2 regions of the Aeromonas sp. MdU4 genome follow, and region 2 is predicted to be linked to the other one. Evidence: riboswitches for the same ligand, from Rfam matches in the RefSeq annotation. Region 2 holds a riboswitch; the other holds the start of a gene.

Region 1 (5,443 bases), on a different contig from region 2:
TACGCCGCATCGACGTGGAGGGGATCACCCGCCAGCTCGACCAAAAGAGTCTGGTACTCATCTCCCCCATCGGCTGCTCGGTCACCGGCGAGAGCTTCAACTTAAGCTCCGAAGAGGTGGCCCGCCGGGTGGCAGTCGACCTCAAAGCAGACAAACTCATCTGTTTCAGCAGCACCCAGGGGGTAATGGACCGCCACGGCGAAGCCATCTCCGAGCTCTTCCCCGAACAGGCTGAAGAGCTGCTGGTGGAGCTGGAGCAGGCGGGCGAAGAGATGTCTGGCACTGCCCGCTACCTGCGTGCAGCGATTGCCTCTTGCCGCGGCGGGGTACCCCGCTCCCATCTGGTGAGCTATCAGGATGACGGCGCCATGCTGCAGGAGCTGTTCAGCCGTGACGGCCTCGGCACCCAGATCGTGCGGGAAAGTGCCGAGCAGGCGCGGGCCGCCAGCATCGAGGACATCGGCGGCATTCTGGATCTCATTCGCCCGCTGGAGGAGGAAGGTATTCTTGTACGCCGCTCACGCGAGCAGCTGGAGATGGAGATCGACAAGTTCACCATTATCGAACGCGATGGCCTGATCATCGGCTGCGCGGCGCTCTACTGCTTTATGGAAGAGGCGATGGCGGAGATGGCCTGCGTCGCCATTCACCCCGACTACCGCAACTCCAACCGGGGGGATCAGCTGGTGGCCAAGGTGGCTGAGCGGGCCAAGCGGCTCGGCATTCGCCGCCTGTTCGTGCTCACCACCCGCTCCATCCACTGGTTCCGCGAGCGGGGGTTCGAACCGCTGGAGGTGGAGGATCTGCCGGTGGCGCGCCAGCGCTTCTACAACTGGCAGCGTCGCTCCAAGGTTTTGTCAAAAACCATTGCCTAAGCCGTTGATTCTGTGCTGAGTTAGTCGATAAATTGAACTTTTTTACAAACTCGATTGACAGTCCAATCCAACGCAAGGTATTTCTAAATGCACTCCACCGCCATGGTGGAGCCAGAAGAGGAGCGCTGCCCAGGCAGCCCAAGGGAGGACACCAGCGTCCGGTGAACTTGGGTCAGGGGGAGCAGCGCCGAGACATCTGAGGAGACTGGAAAACTCAGTGTCGGCTGCGGGGGCTGAATCCCCCGGGTTGTCATCGGTAGTGATCATCCCCCACCGCGCTCTGTCAGGGGCGGTACGGGATGGGCTCTGCAGGTGGAGTGCTTCTGGCCGGGATAGTTTCGATCATTCCTGCCATTTTCAGCCTCCTCCTCTCTTATTTGCCCGATGGAACCGGAATCTTGAATTAAGACAGGAGTAAGCAATGAGCCCGATCAATGTCGCCAAGTTTGGCGGAACCAGTGTCGCCAACGCCGCGGCCATGAATAATTGCGCCGATATCGTGCTGGCCAATCCCGCCACCCGCGTCGTGGTACTGAGTGCCAGCGCCGGTGTCACCAACCTGCTGGTGGCGCTGGCGCAGGGAGAGTTGGACGAAACGGGCCGCGACGAGCAGCTGGCCAAACTGGCCGGGATCCAGCAGGCCATTCTGGCCGATCTCGGCCACCCCATTGATGTGAGCGCCCTCATTCATGGCCAGTTGGGCGAGATCCGTACCATGGCGCAACAGGCCAGCCAGCAGACCGATGCAGAACTGGCCGACCGCCTCATCGCCTGCGGTGAACTGATGTCGACCCGCCTCTTTACCGAGCTGCTACGCCAGCGCGGCGTCAATGCCCACTGGCAGGATGTGCGCCAACTGATGCGTACCGACAGCCGCTTTGGCAAGGCCACTGTCGATATCAATGCCACCCGCACACTCTGTCAGCAGACGCTAGCGCCCCTGCTTGGCGACACTATCGTCATCACCCAGGGCTTTATCGGTGCCGATGGTGATGGTCGCACCACCACCCTCGGCCGCGGCGGCTCCGACTACAGCGCGGCCCTTTTGGCCGAAGCGCTCGATGCCAGTTCCATCGAGATCTGGACCGACGTGCCCGGTATCTACACCACGGATCCGCGCCTGGTCACCCGGGCCCGCCCCATTCCCGAGATCAGCTTCGTTGAAGCAGCCGAGATGGCCACCTTCGGTGCCAAGGTGCTCCACCCCGCCACCCTGCAGCCAGCGGTGCGCCAGAATATTCCGGTGTTTGTCGGCTCCAGCAAGGATCCGCAGGCAGGCGGTACCTGGATCCGCTCCAGCACCGATTCGAGCCCGCTATTTCGCGCCGTTGCCCTGCGCCGCCAGCAGGTGCTGGTGACCCTGCACAGCCTCAACATGTTCCACGCCTACGGCTTTCTGGCCGAAGTGTTCGGCATTCTGGCCCGTCATCGTATCTCGGTCGACCTCATCACCACCTCGGAGGTGAGCGTGTCACTCACCCTGGATCACACCGGCAGCCAGAGCAACGGCGAGCCGATCCTGAGCGACAAGGTGCTGGCGGAACTGGGGCAACTTTGCAAAGTGGAGGTGGAAACCGGGCTGGCACTGGTGGCGCTTATCGGCAACCGGATGAGCGAAGTGAACGGGGTTGGCAGTCAGGTCTTCTCCACCCTGCGAGATCACAATATCCGGATGATCTGTTATGGTGCCAGCGCCCACAATCTCTGCTTCCTGGTCAAAGAGAGCGAGGCAGGCAATATCGTCAACCACCTCCATCTGGAGCTGCTCGACTAACCCTCGCGACCATGCAACAGGGTACCGTCAAGGTACCCTTGTCATATCTGAGTCGCCGTGATCACCGCTCAGGCAAAGGCGGTTATAGGTAGCTGACAAGCCACAACTTCGCGATGCAACTGCTGCAAACGGGCCAACAGTCCGCTCTGACCCAGTGCAGCGTCCTGAGACGATAGGTTATCCACCAGCTGCGGATAGTGGTCGGTCACTGCCTGCTCCAGCCAGTCGAGACGGCGCAGGGTCAGCGGGCCGCAGCTCTGACCGCTCAGATCATCGGCCACATCGAGCCGGTGGCTGCGATACATGTCCCGCCACCAATTGGCTGCCAGCGCCTCATCACTGGCCAGTGCCGCACTCCACTCCCCCTGCAGGGCGTGCAAGCGGGCCAGCACCGGGGCACTGGCCCCTTCGCGGATCAGGTGATGGATCTCCCGTTTCACCCATTTAAGACAGAGCTCGCGCCAGTAGCGAAACTGCGGCATCGGGTCGGCTTCATCAAGCCATAGCCCGGAGAGGGTGCGGGTCTCCAGCCGCTCCGGCACATGAAATTGCGGGTCGACCAGACCGTTGGAGTTGTACTCAAAACGGGGATCAAAGGGCCACATATAACCAAAGTCAAACACGCTGATCTGATCGCCATCGTCCAGCAAATTGCCCGGACTCGGATCCCAGTCAAACCAGCCCCAGCGCGCCAACTCTCCCTGCACCTCCAGCATCTGCGCCAGATTGCGTTCGTTGAGCTGATGCACCGGCACACCCCGCAACCAGGGAGAGACCAGAATACCGGCGCGGGCCGAACCAAAACTGGTGCAGACCACGTGAGAGAGGATGGTGGGGTGGAGTTCGCGCAACGCCTCGATTTCGCGCCGCCGCTCCAGCTCGGTGAGAAAAGCCGTCTTGCCGTCGAGGTTGGCCACCAGCGAATCCTGACGACGACGCTTGAGGCACCAGTGATGGCCATCAACCTTGAGGTGAAACACCTCGGCGGTGAGACCGTGGCGGTAAACCTTGAGTACTGACGGATGGGAATCCTTGATCCTGACCAGTTGTGCCAAAGGAAGCGGACAGTCACGTTCGCGTCCGATCCGGATCTCTTCCTTGCTCTCCAGCATACGCAACAATCTTGCCTGCCGCGCCATCACCTTGGGATTCATACATGTACCTCCTGTCGCTATTGAGAGACTAAACAGCGCCCTCCTCACAGGCCAGCAGCAAAACACCATGATGACGCTTTCATCACATATTCCGTACAACCTCTGGATCGGGATCACATTTTGCAGGGTTGCACGGTAACCAAATATTCATTAAATGGTCATTAAATTGACAACCGGGAACCGGCCCCGCACCATCGGGTCAAACAGTATGCAGCCCTACTGCGTCTCTCTTACTTGCTCAAAGGATGAGCTGATATGACTCTCTTTCGCTCTGGTCGCTGGCATCTGCACGTCCCGAGCCTCTCCTCTCTGCTGCTGGCCCTCCTAAGCGGCTTGCTGCTGCTGACCCTGCTGCTGCCGCTGATCAATCCCGGCAGCTGGCTTGGCCGGGCTCAGCCACTGGTACTGGGGCCTGCCGATCATCCTCTGGCTACCCTCACCCGCCACGCCCTGCTCTATAAAAGCGACAGTCGCGGCCTCTATCTGGTGGTGCGCAGCCAGTGGCAACTGCTCAATCCCCTGCAACCGGGTGACAAGGTGCGGGTAGAGCTGCTCAACGATCAGGGCAAACGGATCGATGAGCTGAGCCAGCCGGTAGACAAGCGTCAGGTATGTCGCCACACCCGTTGCACCCTGGATCTCAACAGCACCCTGCGCGCGCCGGACGACGCGCTGGCCAGCCGTTATCAATTGCGGATCGGCCTGCTGCTGGCCGATCGCCCCGAGAGCGGCGACTTTAGCCAGATCCTGCAGACCCTGCCGGAGCAGGGTTTCAACCTCACCTATCTGATGGTCAGCCTGACCCTGGTGCTGGTGCTGAGCGCCGCCGTGCTCAGAGCCGTGCTGCCGAGGCTGCGCCGCAATCTGCGCTGGCGGATCATCGGCAGCCTGCTTTTGGGCAACCTCACCTTCGTGCTGCTGCACGGCTTCGTGGTGTTCAAACTGGGAGAATTTCTGCTCTGGTCAGGCTTTCGGCCGGAGCACTACTACCTCGCCTGGGGCAGCATGGTGCTGGGCTGGAGCCTCTGTGCGCTGGCCGGGTTTAACCTCTATATGGGGCTGGTCTTCACCGCACTGTCCGGCATAGGGCTGCTGGCCAACTTTATGAAGATCGCCATCTACGGCGTGCCGCTCGGCGGGGATGACTTCGGCAACCTGCTGGCACTGCTGCGGATCCTGCTGGATCAACATCCGATATTGCCCATCTTCGGCGGCCTGCTATGCCTGTTTCTCTGCTGGCGTTTCGCCCTGTCACGCTGGATCCTGCGCACAGCCGCCGCCACCGTGGCCTTCTTTGCGCTGTGCGTCTTTGCCACCCAAACCAGCAACAAGCTGCTGGGGGCCAACATTCGCTACGTGGACCGCGCGGTCAACTATCACAGGGATATCATCCGCTCCGGCCCCGGCCTCTATCTGTTCAATCTGGTGGACGAGATGCTGCAAAGCGGCAGCGTATTTCGCTACCCCTTGCAGATCAACGAGCTGACCCCGCAGCTGAGCCATCCACCTCAGGGCATAGCACCACGCTGGGATCTGGTGATCGTGCTGCAATATGAGTCGCTGATGCTCGACTGGCAGGGGCGGATCTGTGCCCCCGCGCCCACCCTCAACCTGCCCGCCAGCGTGCAGCAGTGGCACAA
Region 2 (5,443 bases):
ATACCCGTCATACCTGGGTTGTTGATCCGGCTCGTGAAGTGAATAGAGAAGCGGTGCTCGATAGCTCCAACGAATCCGATTGCTGGAGCAAGCTGAGCACCGAACAGATCATCGCCAGCTTTGCCGAGCTGGGTTATCAGGCTCGCCACGTGGTGATCACCGGTGGCGAGCCTTGTCTTTATGATCTGAACGCACTCTCGTCAGCGCTGTTGGCTGCGGGTTATCAGGTACAGATCGAAACCAGTGGCACCAGCGAGATCAAAACTCATGAGCGGACCTGGGTGACAGTTTCTCCCAAGATTGGCATGAAAGGTGGGTTGCCGGTGCTGCTCTCTGCACTTGAGCGGGCCAATGAGATCAAGCACCCAGTGGCAACGGAACATCATATCGAAGAGTTGGATACCCTGTTAGCCACGGCTCGCCTGCGTCCGGATGTTGTGATCGCATTGCAGCCTATCAGCCAGAAACCTCGCGCTACCCAGTTGGCGATGGAAACCTGCATTGCCCGTAATTGGCGACTCTCTATCCAGACCCATAAATATCTGGATATCGATTAATATGGACTGGTTATCTGATGAGCAAGTGTTGCTCACACTGACCAACAAAATGCCTTATGGTAAATATCAGGGACGCCGCATCATCGATATTCCCGAGCCCTATCTGGTGTGGATGGCGCGCAATGGTTTTCCTGCGGGTAAATTGGGTCAGACATTGGCTCTTGCATACGAGATCAAGCTTAACGGGCTGGAGTCCATGATTATTCCCATTATTAACAGGATGTCAGAATGAGAATATATACCCGGCAGGGTGACAAGGGGATGACCCGTTTGGCGGATGGTATCCGTTTGGCCAAGGATGATTTGCGGGTTGAAACCTATGGCTATATTGATGAACTCAACTCTCATATAGGTCTGCTGATTTGCGAGATCCCGCAGCAAGAAGCCGGTTTATTGGCTGATTTGCACCTATTGCAACAGGAGTTGTTTGATTTGGGAGGCGAACTGGCATTTTCCAATGCAGCCCAAAATGAGTCAATGTGGCAAGTTAATTCAACCTGGACGAGTCGGCTTGAACAGCAGATAGATCGTTATAGCGAGTCATTGCCACCGCTACGCCAATTCATATTACCCGGTGGCTCCCGTGCAGCGGCGCAAGCGCATGTGGTACGTACCCTGGTGCGTCATTGCGAGCGTTTGTTGCTGGCATTGAGCCGGGAAGAGCGGGTCAATCCCGAGGTGCTGCCCTATCTGAACCGGATGAGTGACTGGTTCTTTACCGTTGCCCGCTATCTCATCTGCGTGGCAGGGGGGCGTGAAGTGCTGTGGGTCAAGGCAGCTGATCGCCAGCAATCGGTTATCTGATATTTCACGTTTAACCGGCAATAAAAAACCTCGCCAAGGCGAGGTTTTTTATTGGCAAAGCAAGTGGGATCAGATTGCAAAATCTTCCAGAGATTTGCCTTCTGCTACCGCGCTGGCTATTGCGGAGGGCATCCGACCCTGACCGGTCCAGGTTTTCTCTACGCCATTATCCTGATAGCGATATTTGGCGGGGCGGGGGGCCCGTTTGGTTTTTTCGGATTTGGTCGGGGCAGTGGATACCGCATTGACCAATTCAGCAGGGTCAATACCGGCTGCTTTCAGCATTTCGCTATATTCGTTAATTTTCCGCAGATGTTCTTCACGGGCCTGGCGCTCAGCGGCTTCATCCTGCTGACGTTCGGCAACGATAGCGGTTAGTTTTTCCAGCGCTTCTTCCAGTTGTTCCAGAGAAAGTTCGCGGCAGGTTGCCCGCAGACTGCGGACATTAAGCAGAACCTTTAAAAATTCATTCATAGTATTTACCACGTCGACTCAAAGGAAAATATGAAGTTCACAATGATTCTTACTTGGCAGTTTAAATAAGTCAAGTAGCTCAAAATATTATATTGAGGGAGAGATGAACGTTGTGAATATTACACGAGCGGGTCACCATTCACATAAAGTGGATACCAATGAAACCTTGTTGGATGAAAATACCGCAGTGGTGAGAGAAGCTGCATCATTTGACTACCTTTTGTGGCACTTGATATGTTTATCATGACTATTTAATCAAAAAACTTGCTATAAGCTGCCAGCTGGATAAAATGTCTCGCGAATACCTTTAAGTAGAGGCGCGCTGCCTATGAGTATTTGTGCGGAGGGTGATGCCTGCGATGCACAAGGAAAGGAGTCAGCGCCGAAGTGGCCAGGCCATCATACCGGGCTGCTGGTTCTGCATCTAATAGGTGCAGGACTGCCATAGTCATCCACTATGGAGCGCTACCTGAAGGGGCTGAGGAGTATAACCTCCCCATAGGTTTTGTTTCTTTAGATCCTCTCGGTAGATCTCCACCTGTTTTCTTTAGGTGAAAAGAGATCATGGACATTAGTCATTTTGCCGACTCCGGTTGGTCCGTACTTCCCCCCTTACTTGCTGTCGCCCTGGCGATCCTGACTCGCCGCGTACTGTTGTCGCTTGGCGTTGGTATTGTTACCGGCAGTCTGCTGCTCAATCAGTTTTCGCCCCTCGAATCCCTGTATTACATGTTGAATACCGTGCTCAAGATCTTCTGGGTTGATGGCGCACTCAATCGTGACAACGTCAACATGATCCTGTTCATGCTGCTGCTGGGCGGCCTCATCAGCCTGATGAGCGTATCCGGCGCCACTCGCGCCTTTGCCGAGTGGGCAGCCAAGCGCGCCAGAACCCGCAAGGGTGCCAAAACCCTTACCGGCATGATGGTGTTTGCTTTCTTTATCGATGACTTCTTCCACAGTTTGTCGGTGGGCGCTATCTGCCGTCCGGTGACCGACCGCTTCCAGATCTCCCGCGCCAAGCTGGCCTATCTGCTGGACTCCACCGCAGCGCCAGTCTGCGTGCTGATGCCGATCTCCTCCTGGGGCGCCTACATCATTGCCCTGGTGGGGGGGATCATGGCGGCTCATGGTCTGACCGATCAGAGCCCCATTGCTGCGTTTGTCGAGATGATCCCGATGAACCTCTACGCTGTCTTTACCCTCATCATGGTGTTGGTGGTGATCGCGTTCCAGCTCGACATCGGCCCGATGCGCCAACACGAAGAGTGGGCGCTGGAAGGCAAGCTGTGGGACGAGTCCAAGGGGCGCCCCATCGGCTTGGATATGGAGAGCCCGGAGGAGAGCAATGGCGGCATGATTGACATGGTGCTGCCGATCCTGACCCTGACCGCTGCCACCATCTATTTCATGATCAATTCCGGTGCTGCGGTGCTGAGTGAGAAAGGGCTGCCGTTCAGCGTGCTCGGCTCGTTCGAAAACACCAATGTAGGTTCTTCGCTGGTCTATGGTGCAATCTGCAGCCTGGTTGTCTCCATCGGTCTGGCCATGCGCCTGAAGCTCGGTGCTCAAAACTGGATCAAGGCAGCTCCGCAAGGTGTCATGGCCATGTTGCCAGCAATCAACATCCTGTTGTTTGCCTGGACCATCGGTGCCGTGGTGCGCGACGTGGAGACCGGTAAGTACCTGGCTTCATTGGCTAACGGTAACCTGCCGATTGAAGTGCTGCCCGCCGTGGTCTTTATCCTTTCCTGTGCCATGGCGTTTGCTACCGGCACCAGCTGGGGCACTTTCGGTATCATGCTGCCGCTGGCCGGTGACATGGCTGCCGCCAGCGATATCAGCCTGATGTTGCCGATGCTGGCTGCAGTCCTGGCGGGTTCGGTGTTCGGTGATCACAGCTCGCCCATCTCCAGCACCAGCATCCTCTCTGCCACCGGCGCCGGTTGTCATCACATCGATCACGTGATGACCCAGTTGCCCTATGCGCTGGCCATCGCCTTTGGTGCCGCACTTGGTTATCTGGCCATGGGAATGCTGCACTCCGGTCTTGCTGGCTTTAGTGTTAGTGCCCTCTGGTTTGTGCTCTTTACCAGCTATCACCTGAAAAAGGCCAAAGCGCGGCCAGTTTTGGCAACCGCGTAACATTTATAGAGCAAGGGGCCCACGGGCCCCTTGGTTTTGTCAGGGGCTTTGGTTAGCATGCGCCCCATAAATTCAGTTTCGGAACAGTATCATGGCTTCACTGCACTACAAATTTGCCACCATGAATTCAGGCAAATCCACCCAGCTCATTCAGGCACACTTCAACTATCTGGAGCGGGGCATGCATCCTCTGGCGATGACGCCAGCCATCGATGACCGTTTCGGGGTCGGGGTGATCAGTGCCCGGGTTGGCCTGGAACTGAAGGTGGACGTGTTCAGCGACAGCTGTGATCTGTTTGAAATGGTGAAAGAGCGCCATGCAAAGAAACATATTGATGTCTTTATCGTGGACGAGGCCCAGTTCCTGACTCGTGAGCAGGTCTACCAGCTGGCCCGCATTGTTGATGAGCAGGATATTCCGGTAATGGCCTATGGCCTCAAGACCGATTTTCGCGGAGAGCTGTTCCCGGGCTCCTACCATCTGCTCTGTCTGGCCGACAAGTTTGAAGAGTTGAAGAGCATCTGCTGGTGCGGCAACAAGGCCCACATGAACTCCCGGGTCAACGAAGCGGGTCAGGTGATGCGTGATGGCGAACAGGTGGAGATCGGTGGCAACGATCGCTATGTGTCGCTTTGCCGCAAACACTATCTGGAAGGTCGGGCCTACAAGTAATCCGGCTGCGATATTTTAATAGTTGAGAAGGGCGCCAATCTGGCGCCCTTTGTTTTTTCCTGCTTGTTTCCCCACCTTGCTTCTCTGTGTTTCAGTCGATCTCGATATCCACCGGCGCAATGATGGGGTCGGCCACCGGCAGGCGTTGAAACAGCTGACGAAAATGGTGTTGTACCCGGCCGATATCCACCAGCGACATGCCGGAGGCAAAACCGAACCAGACATAGAGCCCGGTGAGGTCGCGAAACATTGGCGGCAGGTAGCGAGGGGCGGCAATCAGCCCCTCCAGATAGTGCTGATAGAGCACCGGAATGTCATCCAGCGTCACCTTGCCGACAAACAGCATTGGCAGGATCTCGGGCACACCTTCCAGCACTGCGCTGCGGATAAAGTTGACCGTCTCCACATAGCCCCTCACATAGGAGAGATCCTTGGTAAAGCAGGCACCGCCGCCCACCATGCCGCCACGAAAGACCCGCTGGGTGATCTTGTAGGCGTCGTGTTCACTGGTTCCCTGGCCCACAAAGTGCTGGAACACCTCGATAAAATCGGCGCCACGCTCGGCCATGTCGATGGCCATCACCCGATCAGAGATGCGCTTGGCCCGATCCGGAAAGGAGCTGAAGGTGAGCGTCTCAATCAATACTGCCAGTCCCTCCTGACAGGCGGTGATCCGCGGCGAACCGGCGCTCAGCCAGGTGGCATAAGGCTGTTGGCGGCCGTTGAGGGTGGTGCCGACATGGACCCACCCCTCGTGCACCTCCAGCACCTGCAAGTCCAGTTCGGAGAA

What was found. Region 2 has a riboswitch for lysine ahead of ACE1BR_RS02965 (Na+/H+ antiporter NhaC family protein). Riboswitches for the same ligand answer to the same signal wherever they lie in the genome.
Region 1: linked by a shared signal. The riboswitch ahead of lysC (lysine-sensitive aspartokinase 3) and the one ahead of ACE1BR_RS02965 (Na+/H+ antiporter NhaC family protein) in region 2 are both predicted to bind lysine.

Annotation. Positions count from the first base shown of each region.
Region 1 covers NZ_JBHFMW010000025.1:35,528-40,970, forward strand. The annotation lists gene argA (amino-acid N-acetyltransferase) at 1-875, shown strand, start outside; lysine riboswitch at 983-1,206, shown strand; gene lysC (lysine-sensitive aspartokinase 3) at 1,297-2,649, shown strand; gene ACE1BR_RS15665 (hypothetical protein) at 2,718-3,803, opposite strand; gene ACE1BR_RS15670 (LTA synthase family protein) at 4,059-5,443, shown strand, end outside.
Region 2 covers NZ_JBHFMW010000004.1:105,210-110,652, forward strand. The annotation lists gene queE (7-carboxy-7-deazaguanine synthase QueE) at 1-557, shown strand, start outside; gene ACE1BR_RS02950 (DUF3820 family protein) at 559-789, shown strand; gene ACE1BR_RS02955 (cob(I)yrinic acid a,c-diamide adenosyltransferase) at 786-1,361, shown strand; gene ACE1BR_RS02960 (H-NS family nucleoid-associated regulatory protein) at 1,431-1,835, opposite strand; lysine riboswitch at 2,140-2,311, shown strand; gene ACE1BR_RS02965 (Na+/H+ antiporter NhaC family protein) at 2,400-3,980, shown strand; gene ACE1BR_RS02970 (thymidine kinase) at 4,072-4,653, shown strand; gene ACE1BR_RS02975 (flavohemoglobin expression-modulating QEGLA motif protein) at 4,745-5,443, opposite strand, start outside.